One region of the Paenibacillus sp. P46E genome, then DNA from elsewhere that is predicted to be linked to it. Evidence: riboswitches for the same ligand, from Rfam matches in the RefSeq annotation. Region 1 holds a riboswitch; each other region holds the start of a gene.
What was found. Region 1 has a riboswitch for cobalamin ahead of A3849_RS00475 (energy-coupling factor ABC transporter permease). Riboswitches for the same ligand answer to the same signal wherever they lie in the genome.
Positions count from the first base shown of each region.

Region 2: another riboswitch for cobalamin. It lies ahead of metE (5-methyltetrahydropteroyltriglutamate--homocysteine S-methyltransferase); the one in region 1 lies ahead of A3849_RS00475 (energy-coupling factor ABC transporter permease).
Region 3: another riboswitch for cobalamin. It lies ahead of A3849_RS07900 (S-layer homology domain-containing protein); the one in region 1 lies ahead of A3849_RS00475 (energy-coupling factor ABC transporter permease).
Region 4: another riboswitch for cobalamin. It lies ahead of A3849_RS02210 (anaerobic ribonucleoside triphosphate reductase); the one in region 1 lies ahead of A3849_RS00475 (energy-coupling factor ABC transporter permease).

Region 1 covers NZ_LVYZ01000001.1:107,908-113,184, reverse strand. Annotated here, with positions in the region: gene A3849_RS00490 (energy-coupling factor ABC transporter ATP-binding protein) at 56-913, opposite strand; gene cbiQ (cobalt ECF transporter T component CbiQ) at 965-1,753, opposite strand; gene A3849_RS00480 (energy-coupling factor ABC transporter substrate-binding protein) at 1,746-2,051, opposite strand; gene A3849_RS00475 (energy-coupling factor ABC transporter permease) at 2,048-2,815, opposite strand; cobalamin riboswitch at 3,014-3,205, opposite strand; gene A3849_RS00470 (ArsR/SmtB family transcription factor) at 3,331-4,269, shown strand; gene A3849_RS00465 (DUF6171 family protein) at 4,433-4,708, opposite strand; gene A3849_RS00460 (alpha-N-arabinofuranosidase) at 4,722-5,277, opposite strand, start outside.
Region 2 covers NZ_LVYZ01000028.1:98,429-103,705, forward strand. Annotated here, with positions in the region: gene A3849_RS06970 (undecaprenyl-diphosphate phosphatase) at 1-796, shown strand, start outside; cobalamin riboswitch at 999-1,212, shown strand; gene metE (5-methyltetrahydropteroyltriglutamate--homocysteine S-methyltransferase) at 1,358-3,646, shown strand; gene A3849_RS06980 (DUF1540 domain-containing protein) at 3,719-3,871, opposite strand; gene A3849_RS06985 (DUF4349 domain-containing protein) at 4,221-5,277, shown strand, end outside.
Region 3 covers NZ_LVYZ01000030.1:18,484-23,760, forward strand. Annotated here, with positions in the region: gene A3849_RS07900 (S-layer homology domain-containing protein) at 1-1,734, opposite strand, end outside; cobalamin riboswitch at 1,918-2,121, opposite strand; gene A3849_RS07905 (GAP1-N2 domain-containing protein) at 2,899-5,277, opposite strand, start outside.
Region 4 covers NZ_LVYZ01000002.1:189,957-195,233, forward strand. Annotated here, with positions in the region: gene A3849_RS02195 (sugar phosphate isomerase/epimerase family protein) at 1-540, opposite strand, end outside; gene A3849_RS02200 (MTH1187 family thiamine-binding protein) at 578-886, opposite strand; cobalamin riboswitch at 1,183-1,414, shown strand; gene A3849_RS02210 (anaerobic ribonucleoside triphosphate reductase) at 1,725-3,710, shown strand; gene nrdG (anaerobic ribonucleoside-triphosphate reductase activating protein) at 3,707-4,222, shown strand; gene A3849_RS02220 (ribonucleoside-diphosphate reductase subunit alpha) at 4,339-5,277, shown strand, end outside.

The DNA.
Region 1 (5,277 bases):
CCGTATCAGCGCAACACCCCGGACCGCAGTTCCTCATCAACTGGCCAGCCCGGCACTACCCGCCCATCCTTTCACCTAGCAGACTGCCAAGCAGCGCCTTGAAATCCCCGGCGTTCCGGGGAGCCGTGACTCCTTGCGTTACGTGCAGTGGCAGGCTGTGCCACAGCTCTGCCAGCAGCGGAAGCTCCAGGCCAATCGCCTGCAGCGTCTCCGGCCCCGCAAAAATATCATCCGGCGTTCCGGCGGCCCGGCAGGAGCCATGATCCAGCACGATGATCCAGTCCGCCCAGCGGTAAGCCAGATTCATATCATGCGTGGCCATAACCACAGTTGTGCCCTTACGGTGGATACTGTCCAGGCCATCTAGAAGCTGCGCCTCGGACAGCGGGTCCAGGTAAGACGTTGGCTCGTCGAGCAAGATCAGCTCCGGCTCCATCGCTATCACGCCTGCAAGCGCTGTGCGCTTTTTCTGACCCAGGCTGAGCTGATGGATGGGTTTATCCTTTAGAGCAGTAAGGTTCAATTGCTCCAGAACGGCAGCACAACGTAATTCAATTTCGGTCTCATCCATACCGGTGCCCCGCAGCCCGAAGGAGATATCCTCAAGTGGTGTACTTAAGATCAGCTGCTGCTCAGGGTCCTGAAAGACCAGACCGACTCTGCGGCGCAGGGCGGCCAGTTCTTTTTTGGCGTAAGATACAGGCTGTCCCGCCTGCAGCAGCGTACCTTTTTGCGGCCGCAGCAGGCCTACCGCATGAAGAAATAACGTTGATTTGCCGGAACCGTTATGTCCAAGCAAGGCTGTTTTACAGCCCTTGGGGACGGCCACGGTCAACCCGCGGAGTGCAGGCTCCATCGTGTCCGGATAATGAAATACAACATCTTCAAAGGCCAAACTGTAATCTATGTTCATGTGGCTCCTCTTCTCCAGGCGGCTTCACTTCATGGATCATCATCTTTTGCATCAAGTCCATAGCAGCCACAGTTGTACAGCCACCAGGAGCGCGATTCCGGCATAGGCTTCAAAGGCAAACCTTCGCGGCACTGTGCGCTTCACATAGGGCGGTAAAAGAATCTCCCCGGTAAATCCCCGGGTTGCCAGCCCCTGCGACAGCCCATAGTACCGGTGCATGGTGTTAGCGAACAGTGAAGCTGCCATACTTGCAACCTCCCGCAGCTTCGCCCTGAAGCCCCTTTGACCGCCGCGCAGGCGCCTGGCCAGAAGCAGTCCATGGGCTGTGTCATCCAGCAGGAACAGGAAGCGGTACATAATCAGCATCAGTTCCAGCACAAGCTGCGGCATCCGCAGCCGGCGGAGTACCTGCAGCAGCTCGCCGAACGGTGTCGTCAGTATAATGAACAGGCAGCAGGCCAGGCAGGCTGACACCCGGGCCAGCAGCAGCACAGCCCGCATTCCCCCTGCCGGGGTCATGTACAGAACCCGGGACATGCCTGGAATCTGCAGATACCAAGAAGCCTCTCCGGCAGCCGGATGACCGAACTCCACCAGCAATGCCGGCAGGCTGAGGCCGAAGAACAACAATGCTGTGCCGACAAGAAGGCCATAAGCGCGCGGAGGGATTTTGGCGTAGAGAAGACACCACCGCATCATCCAGAGTGCAATAAGTATCTGAAGCGCCGGATGCAGCACATAAGCGAGTATGAACATAACGGCCGCAAAAAGGCTCTTCCACATCGGGGACAGCTGCCCCAGGGCATTGCTGCAGGATAACGCATCCACTCTTCTAATCATTCAGCTTCTGCCGGTTCTGCTGGTTCTGCCGGTCCTGTCTTCCTCTCAAGAGACCCAGTGTATAGCCGATCACTCCTGCACCAAGGGCCGCCTGCAGCGCGAACAGCATGCTCTCCGTCTCACCCGGCAGCTCGGCCAGCGGCTTGAACCAGGGCTTGTATGTGGGATCAATCTCCGTGATTGCACTCTCGGCCGCGTCATCGGCTCCGCCGAAATCCCCGTTCACGAACAGAAGCGGCAGGACCACCAGCAGAATCACTGCGAGCAGCATCAACAGGTTTCTCCATTTGTTCTTCACCGTTCGCCGCCTCCCCCGGCTGCACGTTTGAACAGTGACAGCTCCTGCGGACTGTAAGCCTTCAGCCAGTTCCAGAGCAGTACGGTTAAGAGTCCTTCACTGACTGCCAGCGGAATCTGGGTCACGGCAAATATACCGCCAAATTTAGCAAAGGAAGCCAGCACGCCGCCATTTGCCGACGGAAAAGCCACCGCAAGCTGAAAGGAAGTGACGACATAGGTCATCAAATCCGCTACCGCAGCCGCACAGAACACCGCCAGCTTTTCCCGTCCATTCAGTTTCATAATCAGCCTATAGGCCGCATAACCGGCAAAAGGTCCGGCCACCGCCATGGAGAAGGCGTTCGCTCCAAGTGTAGTAATCCCTCCGTGCGCCAGCAGCAGTGCCTGGAACAACAGTACAACCGATCCGATCACACTCATCGGTAGCGGCCCCAGCATCACAGCGCCAAGTCCCGTCCCTGTAGGATGGGAGCTGCTTCCGGTTACCGACGGCATTTTGAGGGCGGACAGTACGAATGTGAAGGCACCCGATAGACCCATCAGCAGCTTCAGCTCGGGATTGTCCCGGGTGATTCGGGTAAGCTTACGGATTCCCAGCAAAAAGAATGGCAGAAAGGCTGCCCACCAGAACAACGCCCAGCCTACCGGTAAAAAACCTTCCATAATGTGCATCGCTTCAGCTGTGCCCGGTTCATTCAGCAACAAATAAACGGCAAATACACAGACCAAAGCTGCAAAACGCCAAAAACTGCGTTTGTGCATTCAAAAACCTCCATCCTTAATTTTCATAGGCATGAAACATATACACTCTTACCTTTCAAACCAAAAACTCCCGCCCGGAGTGGGTGGGAGTTATATGTACGTGTTCAGATCACAAAGAGAAGGCTGCTCCGCCGCCAAAACAAGCAGCGCACCCCCTTCTGATCATCCGTTCGTACACCGCTCCTATCCGCGTAGAGTCGTGTGTGCGCAAACAAGGTAGGTCTCCTGGCTCGGGATCACAGCATGGCTTTCGTCTTCCCCGGAGCTATCACCGAGTGACCTTTTGAAAGCCGGCTCTTCCTTACAGTGGCGGGACCGCTCGGGAGTTGCACCCGATTCCCTGTTATCCCTTGATATACAATCAAAGGCACCTTGTTTCGTCGCTGATTCATCCTGTACATCATAGCGGACATCCCTCACAGATGTCTGTGATAAAAGTGCTGCCGTGGAAAGCTTGTAAGAATGTCACTTGAGTAATATAATTATTAACTATAATCCTGAATCGGAGGCTGTTCATGAAACTTGATCTTACTGAAGAATCCCTGCCGGTGTACGAAGCATTATCCAGCTCTGTGCGCCTGCATATGCTCCGTCTGCTCGCCGTTCAGCCCATGAATGTCAAGGAATTAGCCGGATCGGTCAAACTCAGCAGTGCGATCATGACCATGCATGTGCGTAAGCTGGAAGCCGCCGGGCTGATCCGCACCCATATGGCTCCCGGACGGAGCGGCCTGCAGAAAATCTGTACGATTGACGTGGACCATGCTGAGATTCTTTTCCCGGGCCAAGACAAAATAGAGCGTAAATGCCACCGGAAAGAGATTCCAGTCGGGCATTATTCCAATTTCCAGATCGAACCAACCTGCGGACTGGCTACCACTGAGCAAATCATCGGCAACTTTGACGATCCGCGTTATTTCTGGGATCTGGAGCGGATGAATGCCGGTATTCTCTGGTTTGGCAAGGGGTATGTTGAATATAAAATCCCCAACTTTCTACTGTCCAGCCAGCAGCCGGAGGAACTGGTTATTACGATGGAGATTGCCTCAGAAGCGCCGTCCATCAATAACAATTGGCCTTCGGACATCACCTTTACCCTGAACGGTCACAAACTGGGCTATTGGACCAGTCCCGGCGATTACGGAGACAGACAGGGCAAATATACCCCCTCCTGGTGGCCCGCACTCACCAATCAATACGGATTGCTCAAGCAGCTGAGGGTTACGCCCAAGGGTACTTTTATGGATGGTCATAAACTGTCCGAAGTTACGCTTGACCAGGTGGGCATTCGCAGCAAACAATGGACGTTCATGCTTTCGGTGGAAGAGGACGCCGAGCATATCGGGGGTCTTACCCTGTTCGGCAAAGGATTTGGCAATTATAACGAAGATATGCTGGTTGATCTATACTATACAGATATGCCGGATAGCAGTGAGGCGGCCGGATCTGCTTAAGCCCGCTTATACGTGAGTGAACAAAAACAAGAACAAGAACAAAAACAAGAACCCCCGAATTCCACAGTTTACCAAACTGATGGAATTCGGGGGTTTTGGGTTCAGTCATATTCATGCGATGCTGTATTCTAGACAGCCTGGCCTGACAACCTCTGTACCGTGTCTATTCATTAACAGGCTGCCATAGACCGCCGCCGGGAAGCGGACAGCCGCGTGCTTTCAGCCGGGCCACAACCGGTATGATGCAGCCGCAGGCCGTGCAGGTTACACCATCCTGCAGTTTGGGGCAGGTCCTGCATATGGCGACCCGCTCTGTATATACCTGATCTGAAGCGGTGTTGCCTTCATTGAACATCGATGACGCCAGTATACGGGCGATCTGGGCTTCTGTTACTTTATAATCATCCCGGCAGCCTTTGCAGGCAGTAGTTGTAGCCATAACAGTACTCCTTTTATGCGTTCGGTGTAATTTCCAGTACCGTTACCGACATCGCCGGCAGTTCCACAGTAAGCGTATCCCCTTCCAGCTTGAAGGCAGTGAACGGCTGCGGAGCAACCGCTTCCGGCTCACTGAATGAGTTATGGGCATCGATGGTAGCCCCGGCAAGCGTTGTACCGTTAATCTGTACCGCTTTACCGGCAAGTCCGCGCAACTCCAGCGGAAGTACAGCTGCGGCCGCATGATTCAGGTTGCACAGGCTGACATGAATGACACCTGCAGCTGTTACTGATGCCGAAGCGGATACTTCCGGAATCTCCTTACCGTCATAGCTGTAAGAACCACTGTCCAGCGTCAGATCAAGCAGTTCGGCGTCCTGATGCACCTTGTACATATTAAATACATGATAAGTCGGAGTCAGCAGCATTTTCTCGCCTTCGGTAAGAATGACGGCCTGCAGTACGTTAATCGTCTGGGCAATATTCGCCATCCGCACACGGTCGCTGTGCTTGTGGAAAATATTCAGTGTCAATCCGGCAACCAGCGCATCGCGGATCGAGTTCTGCTGA
Region 2 (5,277 bases), on a different contig from region 1:
TCCGGTATCCTCCACGGGTCATATGATTATTGTCGATGATATGTGGCTGAAATCGCAGGAATTTCTCGGGAAATACACAGCGAATACGTTCAAGGTAGTGATTCAGCTGGGCTCGATCCTGGCTGTGGTGGTGATTTTCCGCAACCGGTTCATCGATCTTCTGGGTCTGAAACGGTTCAGCCGCAAAGAGCTGACAGCGGTGCCGGAAGGACAGCCGGCAGTGGAGACCGCGGGACGGCTGAAGCTGGCACAAGTGCTTGTGGGTCTTATCCCTGCCGGAGTGCTCGGCTTTCTGTTCGAGGATTATATTGATGAGCATCTGTTTTCGACCTCAACGGTGCTGATTGGTCTGGTCGTCGGAGCGATTCTAATGATCTGCGCAGACCTTTTCGCCCCCAAAAAGATCAAAACGGAGAGTGTCGACCAAATTACATATAGGCAGGCGCTATCGGTCGGTCTGATCCAGTGTTTCTCGCTATGGCCGGGGTTCTCCCGTTCGGGATCAACGATCTCCGGTGGTGTACTGCTCGGAATGAGCCACCGTGCCGCGGCCGACTTCACCTTCATTATGGCGGTGCCGATTATGGCTGGAGCCAGCCTGATTTCACTGCTGAAGAACTGGCAGTATTTCACTCTCGATGCACTGCCGTTCTTTATCGCCGGGTTCATCAGCGCATTTCTGTTCGCACTGCTGTCCATGCGTTTCTTCCTGAAGCTGATCAACCGCATTAAGCTGCTGCCGTTTGCAATCTACCGGATTGTTCTTGCTGCAGTGGTCTATCTGGTATGGTTCTAGAATAGAAAAGAATAATGCGGGCGGTGCCTTCCTTGGAGGGTATCGCCTTTTTGTCATGAGCACTGATCAAGATTCAGATGCCAAATCGGGCAAAAAGCTGTTTTGCTATAGCGAATGTGTATAGCTGAAATCGCCGGAATCTGTTGCGGATGGCAAAAAAGGTACAGTATGATGGCATCAGATTAAAGGATGAAGTTTTGAAAAGCGAATATAGGAGACAGGTGCCGGACGGAGTGAATGTAGCTTTTGTCCAGCTTAATAGGGAAGTTCGGCTCGAAACCGACGCGGTCCCGCCACTGTAACGGAAGAGTTCCAGCTTAATGTGTCACTGGCAGACAGGTAGATCCAGCCGGGAAGACTTGCTGAAGAACGATGACTCCGCTAGCCAGGAGACCTGCCTGACTCTGAAGCACTGCAGTACCTACGGAAGATAGGGAGGTGTTCGGACGTTATTCCATTTAGAAGATCAATGGGCGTCTTTCCCTGTGGCTTATTTTTCGGGAGAGGCGTCTTTTTATAAGGATATACAACAAATAGCGAACAGATGAGGAGCAGATTTCAATGACAACTAAATTGATCACCAGCAATCTGGGATACCCGAGAATCGGCAAAAACCGTGAATGGAAAAAAACGCTGGAAGCGTACTGGGCCGGTAAAATTGGCGAGCAGGAGTTCCGTGCTGAAATGGCGGACATTCAGCTTCAGCACCTGCGGTCGCAGCAACAGGCCGGTATTGACCTGATCCCGGTGAATGATTTCACCTTCTACGATCATGTGCTGGACACAGCCGTTATGTTCGGCATTGTGCCGCCACGGTATGATTATGACGGCGGGGCTGTCCCGCTTGATCTATATTTCGCCATGGCCCGCGGCAATGCGGCCGCCCCGGCCTGCGAGATGACCAAATGGTTCAATACGAATTACCATTATATCGTGCCGGAGATCGGCAGCCTTACACCCCGGCTGACTGAGAATAAACCGCTGGCCGCCTATCGCTTCGCCAAAGCGCAGGCTGGCATTGAAGGCAAGCCGGTTATCGTGGGACTTTATACCTTTCTCAAGCTGTCCAAGGGATTTCCGGCTGCGGACATCGGGGAGGTTGCCGACCGTTTCCTGCCGGCTTATATTCAGCTGCTGCAGGAGCTTCAGCAGGAAGGTGTAGCCTGGGTGCAGATCGACGAACCAGCCATCGTTATTGGATTGAACGCGGAAGATATTGCCTTGCTGAAGACCATTTATAGCGAGATTTCCGCTGCAGTCCCCGGCTTGAGTCTGATTCTGCAGACTTATTTTGAAGCGGCTGAACCCTTGGAAGCATTGCTTGAATTGCCGGTACAGGCCATTGGCCTTGACTTCGTCCATGATGGCGGCACGAATCTGGAGGCGATCGGACGACTTGGCTGGCCGGAAGATAAATGGCTGGGCGCTGGCATTATCGACGGACGCAGTATCTGGCGTGCAGACCCTGATACCAAGCTTGGATTGATTGAGAAGCTGGCTCTTCATGTGCCGCTGGACCGGCTGATTCTTCAGCCATCCTCCAGCCTGCTCCATGTGCCGGTAACGGTGCAGAGCGAAGGGAAGCTGAAGCCTGCAGTGAAGCAGGCGCTGGCCTTCGCCGACGAAAAGCTGGCAGAGCTTCGGCTGCTCGCCGCAGCCGCAGGCGGTGACAACGGAACGGCCGAGGCGGGGCTTGCAGAGAGCCGGGAAGCGCTGGCCGTCTTCCGTGCACTTCCTGAACGCGGCCGCCGGGATGTGGCCGAGCAGGTCCGCCGTCTGGACGAACTTCAGGACAGCCGGAGCCTGCCGTTCGCAGAGCGAGTGCAGCTGCAGCAGGAGAAATGGCGTTTGCCCCTACTGCCGACAACAACTATCGGCAGCTTTCCGCAGACGGCTGAGGTCCGCCAGGCGCGACTCAAATGGCGCAAAGGGGTGTGGAATGAGGAGCGCTATGATACGTTCGTCCGCCGCCAAATCGCCGAGGCAATTACACTTCAGGAGGAGCTTGGTCTGGATGTGCTGGTACATGGTGAATTTGAGCGGACGGATATGGTGGAGTTCTTCGGGGAGAAACTGGGTGGCTATCTGTTCACCCAGAATGGCTGGGTGCAATCCTATGGCTCGCGCTGCGTGAAGCCACCGGTGATTTACGCGGATGTCGCTTTTATCCAGCCGATGACCGTCAAAGAAAGTGTCTATGCCCAGTCTCTGACGAAGCTGCCGGTAAAAGGGATGCTGACCGGACCGGTAACTATCCTGAACTGGTCCTTTGTACGTGATGACCTCAGCCGCGAAGAGGTTGCGAAGCAGATTGCCCTTGCTCTCCGTTACGAGGTTCAGGCGCTGGAGGATGCCGGAATTGAGATGATTCAGGTGGATGAGCCGGCTATCCGCGAAGGACTGCCGCTGAAGGCGGAAGATCATGAGTATTATTTGAATTGGGCTGTACGGTCCTTCCGGGTAGCCACGAACCATGTGAAGGACACCACGCAGGTTCATACACATATGTGCTACAGCGAATTTAATGACATGATCGGGGCGATCTCGGCTATGGATGCGGATGTGATCTCCATTGAGACTTCCCGCAGCCATGGGGAGCTGATTACTGCTTTTGAAGATCATGATTATGATAAAGGCATTGGACTGGGCGTCTATGATATCCATAGTCCCCGTGTTCCGGAAGTAGAGGAGATGACGCAGAATATTGAGCGCGCACTGCGTGTACTGGATGCCGGACAATTCTGGATTAATCCAGACTGCGGGCTGAAGACACGCGGCTGGGAGGAGACGGAGGCGGCACTTCGCAACATGGTTCTGGCTGCAGGTAATGTGCGGAAGAAAAACGCTTGATAATCATTCTCAATCTTGCTAGAATAGAAAAAAGAAAAGAAGGAACCGTGGAGGGTCCCTTCTAACCTTAACTTATTTGCTTTCAAAGGTTTTACAGTCTGTTTCTTCAGCTTGTGAAGGCTGCTTCGAGCTGTGGTAGGCAACGAAGATGGATTCGGCGTTACATTTGTCTTCTTCAGCCCAGTACGTACAGGAGTTGACTGCGCACTTTACGTCTTTTGCCATGAGGGTCTCACCTCCCTTTGTCGTGAAATGGCGGCGTTCGAAATGAATAATAGACTGATCGGCAAGGTGGAGCTTGTCCGAGCAGAACCTAACCCTTATTCCTTGTGAATATAGGGTTTTTGGTGTTACCTTCCTTATAAAGACAACTTCATTGCAGCAAATAATGTAAACGCTCGCAAACAAAGATAACGGCTAATTAAATGGAAAATTTACCGAATTCCTGCAACCTTCCAGCTTTTGGAACGTCAAAGACTTTAACGCGAAAGATGCCTACAGACAAAAAGCTCTTCGCTGGCAGCAATCTGTACAAAAGAAGCGGAAATTCCACTACACTTTTGGAGGAATGGGCATGCAAAAAAGGGGTCTGCATTATCTGTATTATGTATTGGGACTAATAGTGTTTGCTATCGTTTTGACAGGGTGCGGGGCTGGAAGCAATAATGATTCTGCAAGCCGGTCGGAGATGAAGGCAGACAATTCCAGCACGGCAGAAGGCTTCGACGGCGCAGCAGACCAGAACACTTCAGCGAATGCTGCACCGAAGGATCAAGCAGTGTCGGCTGCAGCTGAAGCTCCTGCGGCTGAGGGAGACAAGGCTGGCGGAGGAAGCTCAGCAGTGAGCAACACGGATGCAGCGCGTGCAGCTGGAGGAACAGCCGGTTTTACGGGAAGCGATGTTGTGGCAGGACTGAACAAAAAGCTGATCTATCACGCCAGCCTAACGATGGAAGTAACGGACTATGCTAAAGCGCAGACAGAAGTGCGCAATATGGTGACGCTTGCAGAAGGCTATATTGTTGAATTTTCGGAGAATACCTCCGAATATGAGCATGGCGGAGCCTTTATTCTGAAGGTGCCTGCTTCGGGATTTTCTTCCTTTCTGGACCATTTGGAAAAGATCAAAAACGTGAAGCTTCAGCATAAAATCCAGGGTCAGGACGTTTCAGAGGAATATGTGGATTTGGGGTCGCGCCTCAAGGCCAAGCAGTTGATGGAGAGCCAATATATCGAGTTTATGAAAAAGGCAACCAAATCTGCAGACCTCGTGGCGTTCGCCAACCAGCTTGGTGCCATTCAGGAGGAAATGGAGACGATCAAGGGCAGAATGCGATATATTGACCAGAATGTATCCTTTTCCACGGTTGAGCTTCGACTATATCAGACTGAAGAGAGCGTGGGTATTGCCAAGACCAAAGAACAAGGGCCGTTAATGGACCGGGCTTCGGATGCGCTTCAGAGCAGTCTGCATGCACTGTCTGTAATGTTTCAATGGCTCTTTATACTCCTGGCCGCTGCACTTCCGGTATTGATTGTAGCTGCTGTTGTTGTGGTAATTGTGCTCTGGGTCCGCAAAAGAAACAAGTCACGGGATCATGGGACGGTTATGCGTATCCGTCAGGAGAACC
Region 3 (5,277 bases), on a different contig from region 1:
TCCCTGTGGACCTTCAACCGACAGATAAGCCGCTACATTCTTGGGAGCGATCTTCAAAGGCTGCGTATATTTCGCAACTGCAGGGGCCTTCCCCGGAGCGTAGCCGGTCACAGCAAGCGTATAATCACCTGCTGGAATTCCTCCGGTAAAAGCTGCAATGCCTTTTGCATCTGTTGTGACCGTATGATCCCCAATCGTCACCTGTACCCCGGCAGCGCTTGAGGTTACCGGACTGGAAGTGGCTGTGGTATTATTCCATACCCATGTTTTTTGGGTGACCGTGACGTTAAAAGCTTCACCCTCTCTAGGCTGCACCTTGGAAAGGGCTACTTGATCTACAAGCTGTGTATCGCTGCCGGCATAATAAACCAGCAGCTTGTCCGACTCCTTCAGCTTGAAGTCTTTCATGCCTACATCGACGCTTGCCCATTCACCGCCGCGCGAAACAGCATACATCCAGCCATCATACCCGCCGTAGATCCCGGCAGAGATGCTGCCGATACCCGTAACATAGTTACCGGAAGGGTTCGTAACCGGCAGGCCATTTGCCGCAGCTACTTTGTCCAGCGCCTCGAGTACATTCCCTGCATATGCGCTGCCCTGGCCCAGTGTCTTCTCAGGGCCTTCGATCGTGAGCGGCACATAGACTAACGGATTCTGCGGTGCCTGCTTGGAAAAGTCATACAGTTTGCCGTTCGTTCCACCGCTGAACAAGCTGTAAGCCACCAGCGCCTGGAGTCCCTGCTCCGTGGCCAGCACATTGGCACTGCCGCCTTGATTATGGGCAAAGGCACCACTCTCCAACCGGAAGCTCAGAAGTCTGCTGATCAGATCTGCTTCGTTCTTGGTGAACTCGTCACTGGTGGGGTCTACGCCATAAGAAGACAGGGCAATGATGGCCTGGGCCACACTTTCACTGCTGTCCCCATAACCGCCGCTGGCATCCTGTTTGGCAGCCAGCCAGGCTACGGCTTTTTGTCCGGCTGTCGCAACAGCCGGGTCATTCTTATGAGCAGAGAGTGCGGTCAGGACGATGGCCGTCATATCCGGATCGCTCGCTCCCGGGAACAGAGCGAAGCCGCCGTCACTGTTTTGCTTAGATAGAATTTCGCTTAATAATGATGTCTGATTCCATTTGGCATCCCCTGGAAGTGTATAGCTTCCGGAATCCAGTGCCAGCAATGCATATACCGGAGCATTCAGCGACTGGCCGCTAATTTTGTCACTGTTGTAGATGCGCTCCAGCAGATTGTACCCTGCCCCCGAACCGCTTCCGGCAAAGTTCGCCGGATCCCCGCCGGTCGCCCGCACAGCAAGTACAATCCGCGCATAATCCGTAACATTCGGGAAGGTGCCTCCCGCAGCCTGCACCTTCTGTGCAAGCGACTGGGCATAGCTCTCCGGCACCCGGTAGCCCGCCTGGGCCAGGCCGATTGCCTGCCACTCCGAAGTCACACCGCCGCTAATAACATATTCAGCAGCTGTATACGTTGCCTGCGAGACCGTCACCTGTCCCCCGGAATCCGCTGAAGTTAGTGCCGCTACTGCTTCTCCGTCCGCAGCATGGTCAGCCGCATACACAGCGTCTGCAACACTATTCGTTACCTTGTTAACGGAGGCTCCTGCCGCAGCAAAAGCCTGTCCCGCCGGAACCACAGCGGTACCTGTAATCGAAATAACCAGTAATAAGACCAGACCAAGTACAAAGGACTTGGCAGAATACAATGTCTTCATCGTCAACCTCTTTCCTTTTTAATGAAATGTGGATTGTAGTGCACTGCAGGGGTAACCTTAACAACATAAAGACCACCCTTGTTCAGGGCGGCCCGGAAGAATACAAAGTGAAGGCTACGGCGCTCCTAAGCTCCGGACTCCATCCATCTGCATATGTTCCGCATTCTTACCCCACGAAGAATAGAAACGTTCACGAAAAAGGCAGGTCTCCTGGCTTATGCCTCATTGCTGCTCTTGGCCTTCCCATCCTTCTACCGGACAGTGGCCGCTCTAAGAGCCGCTCCGCATTTACAGTGGCGGGACCGCGCCGGATTTGCACCGTGCTTCCCTTTTAAGCCGATTCTGATTCTGTGAAGCAGAACCGGCACCTTCTCCATAACCTATTAAATTTTAATATCCATAATCATATCCAGTATTCCCTTGTATGTCTATAGACAAGCTGTTTCATAGTGGCTTGGGAGGTTCGCAAACTTGCAACAATCCTTCTGCCGGGTGTCAGAGCCAGTCTCCCCTGCCCACAGTAACAATGAAAAAACACAGCACATCGCCAAAGTCCCCCGCTTGTAAAAAGCTAAGTGGGCAGCTTATCGGCAGCAGGTAAGCGGCAGGTAAGCGGCTTGCAGGATCGTTGCCCTCCATGAATAACTAGAGGGGGCAATGCCTGCCTGTTCAGCAACAAGCCAAATCAACGGCACTTTCAAATAAAACGGTCAATGCAACTGTAACAGCGGCATTTCTGCCGTTATTTCCGAGCATATTTATACTTCAGGACGAATATACTCAGGCTTCCCCGAAGAAAGCTACTCTCCTTAGTTTGTGGGAAAAAGTATCACTAATAGAGCTCACTTGGTTCATGAAGTAACCTATGTGGGAAAAAGTATCATTAATCCGGCTGAAATCGGCGTTATAGGGTGAATGAGTCTGAATCAGGTGTACAAACTCCAACTAAAGTCATTTGCAGAGAGAATTCCAGCTAATTAGTTTACCTTTTTCCACTTCACCAAGTTCACTATGCGCTTCTTATGCCGCTCAAGAATTGAACTTCCCCGGTTCAACTCATATACACCATAAATCAGCAAAAATCCCGAACTGCACGCGCCCCATATTCTCGGCAAATCGTGCTGTTCAGGATAATGTGTTGAAAACATATTCTACTGCCACGCATCATTCGCTGTCCGTATCACCAGTTGCCTTAGGCGAAGGTTCAGCGCTTGAAGAAGTGTCCACCCCGGCGCTCGGGGTGCTGTCTGCTGCCTTGCCCGAAGCCGGCTGCAGGATCAGCTTGTACTCCCCGGCGATAATCATGTCGCCTGCGGCCAGCTTCGCACCGGCCTCCAGCTGCACCGTCACCTCGAACGCGGATGCCTCCGGCACCGCTCCCGAGGCTCCGGGAGCTCCCGGCGCGGTGCCTCCCGCCGCCGGAGAAGGCGTGGCCGCGCCGGCGTTCCCGCCCGCGGCCCCCTTCACACCAGCGCTCACAGTCGCGCCGGTCTTCTGTCCGGCACCCGTGTCGGTGCCGTCAGTCGCTGCAGGCGCGCTTGCCTCCGCGCTGCCTTCTGCTCCAGCGGCTGCATCTGCGCCGCTGTCAGACCCGGCCGGCGCACTCGCATCGGCGCCCGGCTTCGGCGACACGACCAGGCAGCTGCCTGTCGTCGCCGTGATCTTGTAGTCCTCCGTCACATCGCCGGAGGACACCACGCTGATCTCCGCCGGTTTGAAGGCGGAGCAGTCGGCGGCAGCAGCAAAGGTGAACACCAGGCTGCCGCCTGTTGTTCCGCCGCCCAGCCGGACGGTGGCGGGAACTGGAGCAGCAGCCCCGCCTGTGGCGCTGGGCTGCGCACTGCCCTCCGGCAGGGCCGTGTCCGCAGGGTCCGGCCGGAGCACGCTGAACGCGATCATTACGGCGATCAGCACAATACCCAGCACGCTGCCGGAGATCAGGAGTCGAAATCGGCTGCGGCTGACCCACCGCGCCAGCGGCGAAGCCAGCTGGGAGCGCGCTTCGTTGTATACATTTTGCAGCGCCGGGCCCGCAGCGGCGGCATAGCTTTTGCGGAAATCGCGGCTCTTGAACGCCTCGCGGTCGCTGCTCAGGAAATACTTCAGAATAGCCCGGCGGTAACCGGGCCACAGCTTTTTATTTGAAATAGAAAATAGCGGATTGCCCTGCGACCAGGCCAGGAAACGGTAGACCCTCTCTTTGTCGTCGCCCGCCTTACGCTTTATTAGTTCCATCAGCGTCTCATAATCCAGCGGTCCATCCTGTCGCTCGCTGCTGTGATAGAAGGCCAGCGGTACACGTTCGAACGGTTCAATATGGTGCGATTCCTTCAGCCAGCGCCGTCCGAGCAGTTGTACATCATCCAGCTCTCTCGGCGATAGTCCGGCAAAAATCTCTTCTGTCGGCTTCTCCTCCCCGAACCAGCGGTACGCAGCCCGGAGGGCGTTCGCCTTTTGCCGGGTAATTGCGTCCAGCGGCGGCTGCCAGTCGGTAACCTCGCGGTAGCGCAGAAAAGAAATCTCCAGCAGCTGCTCCTGAGTCAGCTCGTCCAGCGAGACCCGGTTCAGCAGGAAGCGGTCCGCAGCCGTCATCAGTTCCTCCAGCAGCGACAGGGCTTCGGGATAGAGCCCGCTTCCTCTGCGGCGCTCCTTTTCCGCTTTGTCTACGGAATCATGGATCGCCGCTACCGCCGCTACCGGATCAGCCTCCCGCTGCAGCTTCTCCAGCAGGTACTCCTTGACGGTATCGCGGACAAACGACTGCTGCAGCGCTTCCGGCAGGAACCTGCCAAAGTGTACTACAAAGCGCAAAATGTCAGCAGACCTTGCCGCCGCAGACAGCCGGGACTCCATATAAGGCTCCAGCAGCGCCCGGCGGAAGATGGGCTGGGCCAGCACTCTTTTGAAGAAAGACGCACTTAGCTCATCATTGCTCTCAATCATACCGTAAGCTGCTGCCAGTGCGTCTTCACGGCCGGCAGACTGGGCATTCAGCATGCCGTTGATGAAATAATCGACAATTTTGACCCGGTAATTATGGTCCTTCAGCGTGAAGTACTCCACAAACTGCTCCATAATCTCAGGAACAAGGATGCCTTTCTGCCGGATCAGGTCATATTCGCGGTCAAACCGTTCCAGGAACATATCGTTCAGCCTCACCCGGGAAATGAGCGCACCCTCCGGCTTCAGGTAGGACAGCAATCCGCCCAGCACCGCCTGCTTGTTCTCTGTATATAGATCTTCATTGCCCTGCTCGATCTCATAAAATACCGCCAGCTCGTTGTACAGCGCGAGTGACAGCTTGCGCTCCACGCTCTCCCCGGGCAGCAGCGAATCGGCAAAATGTGCGAAATCTTCCAGTCCGCGCTCCGGCTGTTTCAGTGTTTTCCAGGCCAGCTCGGCATAGGGCTGACGTGAATCACCGAAGTCCGCATTCATGATCCGGCCCGAAGCGAGATCGAACACAAAATCCTTCTCGATGCTGCGGTCGCCAGGGCGGAGCGAGCCTTTTTCCACGAAGGTCAAATGGATATATTTACGGCT
Region 4 (5,277 bases), on a different contig from region 1:
TGCCGGTATGGCACCGCCTACATGCACCCAACCCAAATCAAACTCAGCCAACATATGCTCAGCCGGAATCCGCTCCAACCAGATGTCGATCACAGCCTGCCCGTTGACCTGCTTGAACTCAAAGTCATGGTTATGATAGCCGTACTTCAGTCCCGCCGCCCGCACAAGTTCAGAAGCCTTTTCAAAGAAAGGCACCAGTGCAAGCACATCGTCCAGTGCCGGATGCTGCGGAAGCGGCGCTGAAGGCGTAATGATATATTCCAGCCCCACCTCCCGGGCATATTCAATCTCTCTGGATAACGCCGATTGCATCTTCTCCAGGCTGCTGAAATCCAGTCCGACATGTGCCGAAGGAGCCGCCAGCCCCAGCTCATCCAGCGTTCTGCGCAGTTCGGCAGCCGATACGCCGAAATAACCGGCAAATTCCACCGACTTGTATCCGATCTCCGCCACATTGCGCAGTGTACCCAGAAAATCCTTTTCGGCCATATCCCGCAGTGTATACATCTGTATCCCGACCTGCTGATTCATTGCCGCCATAGAGGACACGCTCCTTGTGTGCTGTAATTATTCAGAACTATTCCGCCTGTAGCTTGCGCTCCACCGATTCCAGCTTGCTGCGGCTTGTGGAGGGCTTGTCGCGCCGGTCATCAATCTTGAGCGAGGTGGACACCCTCTGCGCTCCGGCAGTAAAAGGGGACTCGTGCAACGCTTCAACGGCCGCCAGAATCCGCGCCAGCGGTCCCTCGATGATTGTGCCCATGGATGTCAGTTCGTAAGTTATACCTTCCACTGTCTCCAGCACGCGCTGCATATCCGCCACGTAGCTGCTGAGACTGGTACTGCCTGTACCAATCGGTATTACGGTTACTTCACCAATCGCCATTCTGAAATCCCTCCTATATAAGCTTCGTTATATAAGTCTCCAGTCCCCTCTATTGTAGCAACTCCCGCCTCCCCCCACAAATCACCCCTAATATGGGGACAATTTATGAACTGGAATCGCCAAAATTTACACACAAGTTGTGGATTACCTGTGGATGAACTGTGGACGAATACTGCGTTATCTGTGGATGGGCTGTGGATCATTTGTGAGTAAACGGGCAGAACCCGCCCCCGGCGCGGACTCGCAAAAAAATGTTTACAAACACAAGATATTGGGTTATTTTTATCTAGCGACAACAAAATATAGTGGAAACAGGTGCTTTGCTCTCTCACGAGGGATGAAGCTTAATAGGGAAACGCGGTGCAAATCCGCTGTGGTCCCGCCACTGTAACCGGATGTTCTGCAGGCTTCCACAAGCCCTGCGGAGCAGTATCTGGAGGCTCACGCCACTGAGGGCATTGCCCCTTGGGAAGGCGCCTCACAGGATTCACCGGAAGCCAGGAGACCTGCCTGTTTCCGGACACCATCATTTACGCCTGCGAGGAACAGGAGAGGTGTCCGCATGCGGCCTGCACAAGCAGATTTAGCCTTCCCCCCAGGATGGGAAGCAAGGCTGCCGATACCTGAATGCGATAAGCCTTATCGCACTCAGGTATCGGCTTCTGCGGGAAAGCTTCTTTCCATGGAGACCATCCGTAAATATCCGGTTTCGGTTATTTGCGTTACGCATCCGGGCATTTTCCGCCGTCCTCGGCGGGAGATGCTTTTTTAAGGTTTAAAACGGTTGCCTCACTACAATTAGAACATGTTTCATATACCGAGAGGAGAGAGCTATACAATGACGCTGCTGGAGAAACGGTACAACGGTGAACAAGCTGCACAGGAGGATCTATTAGAGGAAGTCATCCATTTGGGACGCGATATTATCGACAGCCGGGATTTGGATCTGCTGCGCGAGAATGCCAATTTGAACGGAGAGAGCTTCTCCGGCAAAATGAGCAAGTTCGGCAGTGAATATTCCAAATGGTATGCCCGCAACTTCACAATGCCGCCGCAACTGGTACAGGCTACCCTTGATAACGTAGTGTATGTCCACGATCTGGACCAATACGCGATCGGAACCACCAACTGCATCTTCATCCCGTTTGAACGGCTTCTCCGCGAAGGCTTCAACACTGGCAACGGCAGCGTGCGTCCTCCCAACTCGATCATGACTGCAATGTCGCTCGTAGCGATTATTTTCCAGTCTCAGCAAAATGCCCAATACGGCGGCGTATCCGCCAACAAGCTGGATTATGACCTGGCCCCTTATGTGACCAAGTCCTTTGCCAAACTGTTCCGCAAGGGACTCGAATATTTCGAAGAAGGACAAGCCGGAGAGCATCTTGGCGAAGTCACTATGAGCCGCAGCGATCTGGCAGAGCTGTATCCGCGGGCCTTCCGCTTTGCCTTAAAAGAAACGGAGAGCGAAACGCTGCAGGCGGCAGAGAGCATGATACATAACCTGAATACGATGTCCAGCCGCTCGGGCGGCCAGATTCCTTTTACCAGCATCAACTACGGCACGTGCACCTCGCCGGAAGGCCAGCTCGTGATCAGCTCACTGCTGACCGCAACGATGAACGGACTCGGCAGCGGCGAAACACCGGTATTTCCAATCCAGATCTTCAAATGCAAGCAGGGCGTGAACCAGCAGCAGGGCGATCCGAACTATCACTTGTTCCTCAAAGCTGCCGAATGCTCTGCCCGCAGACTGTACCCGAACTTTGCCAATCTGGATGCGCCGCTTAACATGCAATATTATGATCCGGCAGACCCGGATACTGAATTTGCAACCATGGGCTGCCGCACCCGGGTGCTGGGCGACCGCTTCGGACGCAACCACTGCTCCGGCAAAGGCAACCTGTCCTTCAATACGCTCAATCTCGTGCGGCTGGGATTGGAATACGGCACCGCCACAGGACGCCGGCTTGCCGCCGACGAGAAAGGCTTCTATGACGACCTGAACCATTATATGGACATCGCTCTGGAAGGCTTGCTCCACCGCTTCCGCATCCAGGCTTCCCAGAAGGCCAAAGCCTCTGACTTCATGATGCGCGAAGGTGTCTGGGAGGGCGGCCAGGACCTGGCTCCCGAGGATTCGGTTGGCGAACTGCTGAAGCACGGCAGTCTGTCGATTGGCTTCATCGGCATGGCGGAGTGCATGAAGGCTATGTACGGCAAGCATCATGGTGAGGACATGGAGATCCATGCCAAGGCGCTTGCTATTGTCCGCCACATGCGGGAATACTGCGACCGTAAGAGCGAGGAACTGAACCTCAACATCACCCTGTTCGCCACACCTGCTGAAGGGCTGTCCGGCAAGTTCACTAAGGTGGACCGTAAAGTACTGGGCTCCATTCCGGGTATCACCAACCGCGAATACTATACGAACTCTTTCCACATCCCGGTCTACCATGAGCTGAGCGCTGCGCAGAAAATCAGCCTGGAAGCACCGTTCCATGAATACTGCAATGCGGGTGCAATCTCTTATGTGGAGCTGAATGGTAATGCTCGCAGCAACCCGGCAGCTTTTGTCAAGATTATCCGTTACGCGCTGGAACAGCAAGTCAGCTATTTCAGCATCAACCATCCGGTGGACCGCTGCTCGAACTGCGGCTACGAAGGCGTGATTGGCACCAATTGCCCTTCCTGCGACGCGCATGAGAACGATGTGCATATCCGCCGTCTACGCCGGGTAACCGGCTACCTGACCGGCGACTATCAAACCCGCTTCAATGCCGCCAAGCAAGCCGAAGTAAGGGACCGCGTTAAGCATCTATGAACATATGCGGCTACTACCCGGAATCGATCAATGAAGGAGAAGGCATGCGGGCCGTCCTTTTCCTCAGCGGCTGCCGTCACCGCTGCCCAGGCTGCTTTAATCCCAAGACTTGGAACTTCAATTTCGGCGAGCCGTTCACCCTGGAGCGTCAACGGGAGATCATTGCCGAAATAGCCGCGAATCCGCTGCTGGACGGATTGACACTGGCAGGCGGCGACCCTTTTTTCTCGGCAGAGGAGGCTGCGGGCTTCATTCAGGAGCTGCGCAGCGTGCTGCCGGAGTATCCCGTCTGGATTTACACCGGCTATACCTATGAAGAGCTTATAGTGACACCCGACTCACCCGAATGGAACCTGCTGGCCCTGTGCCAGGTCGTGATCGACGGACGTTTTGTGGAAGAGCTCAAAGACACCACCCTTCCCTACCGGGGAAGCAGCAACCAGCGCATTATTGATATTCAGGCCAGTCTCGCCGGTACGGAAATCGTACATTGGGAGCCGGCTGCCTTATAAATTCAGTTAACTTTCAAAGAGCAGGCCAAGCCTCGGAGCGGGCCGCTCTCTGCGCTTATATACTTCAATTTGTGATATTGAAAATTAAACCCAAAAATGAAAGGATGGTTGAACTTATGCCACAGCTCGTAGTGAAACCCGATAACCGCCAACTGGCTTTTGACGAAATCCGCATTTCCGTGTACGCCGACCGTATCCTGAACGGCCTTGATCAATTAAGCAAGGAAACTCTGATCCGTGGAGTGCAGTCTAAGCTGCGCCGTGATGAGGTCAGCGGAGAAGAGATCAGCAATGCTTTTACGATGAGTGCCCTTGAACTGGTTACCAAAGAGGAGCCGGACTGGAAGTTCGCTGCTGCGCGTTCACTGCTAACCTCCCTGTACAAGAAAGCTGCCGTCAACCGCCGCTACAAAGCTTACCCGGAAGAGCCTTACGGCGAGCTGTACCCGCTGATTACCGATCTCGTGAAGAAAGGCATCTACCGTGAAGAACTGCTGTCCCACTACACCAAGGAGCAGATTGAGGAACTGGGCAGCTGCATCGATTACACGCGCGACCTGCTGTTCGATTACATCGGCCTGCTAACCCTGTCGGACCGTTATCTGGCGCATGACTTTGACGGCCGCGTAATGGAGCTTCCACAGGAGCGTTATATGATTATCGCGATGTTCCTCATGCACACAGAGCCGGTAGAGAAACGTCTGGATCTGGTCAAAGAAGCCTACTGGGCCATGAGCAACATTTACATGACCGCTGCCACACCTACCATGTCTAATGCGGGTAAAAAGGTCGCCGGACAGCTCTCCAGCTGCTTCATCGACACCGTGGACGACTCGCTCGAAGGCATTTTCGACTCCAATACCGATGTGGCCCGGCTAAGTAAAATGGGCGGAGGCATCGGCGTCTACCTCGGCAAGGTGCGGGCCCGAGGCTCCGATATCCGCGGCCACAAGAACACCAGCTCCGGCGTCATTCCATGGATCCGCCAGCTGAACAATACCGCAGTCAGCGTAGACCAGCTTGGCACACGTAAAGGCGCTGTCGCCGTCTACCTT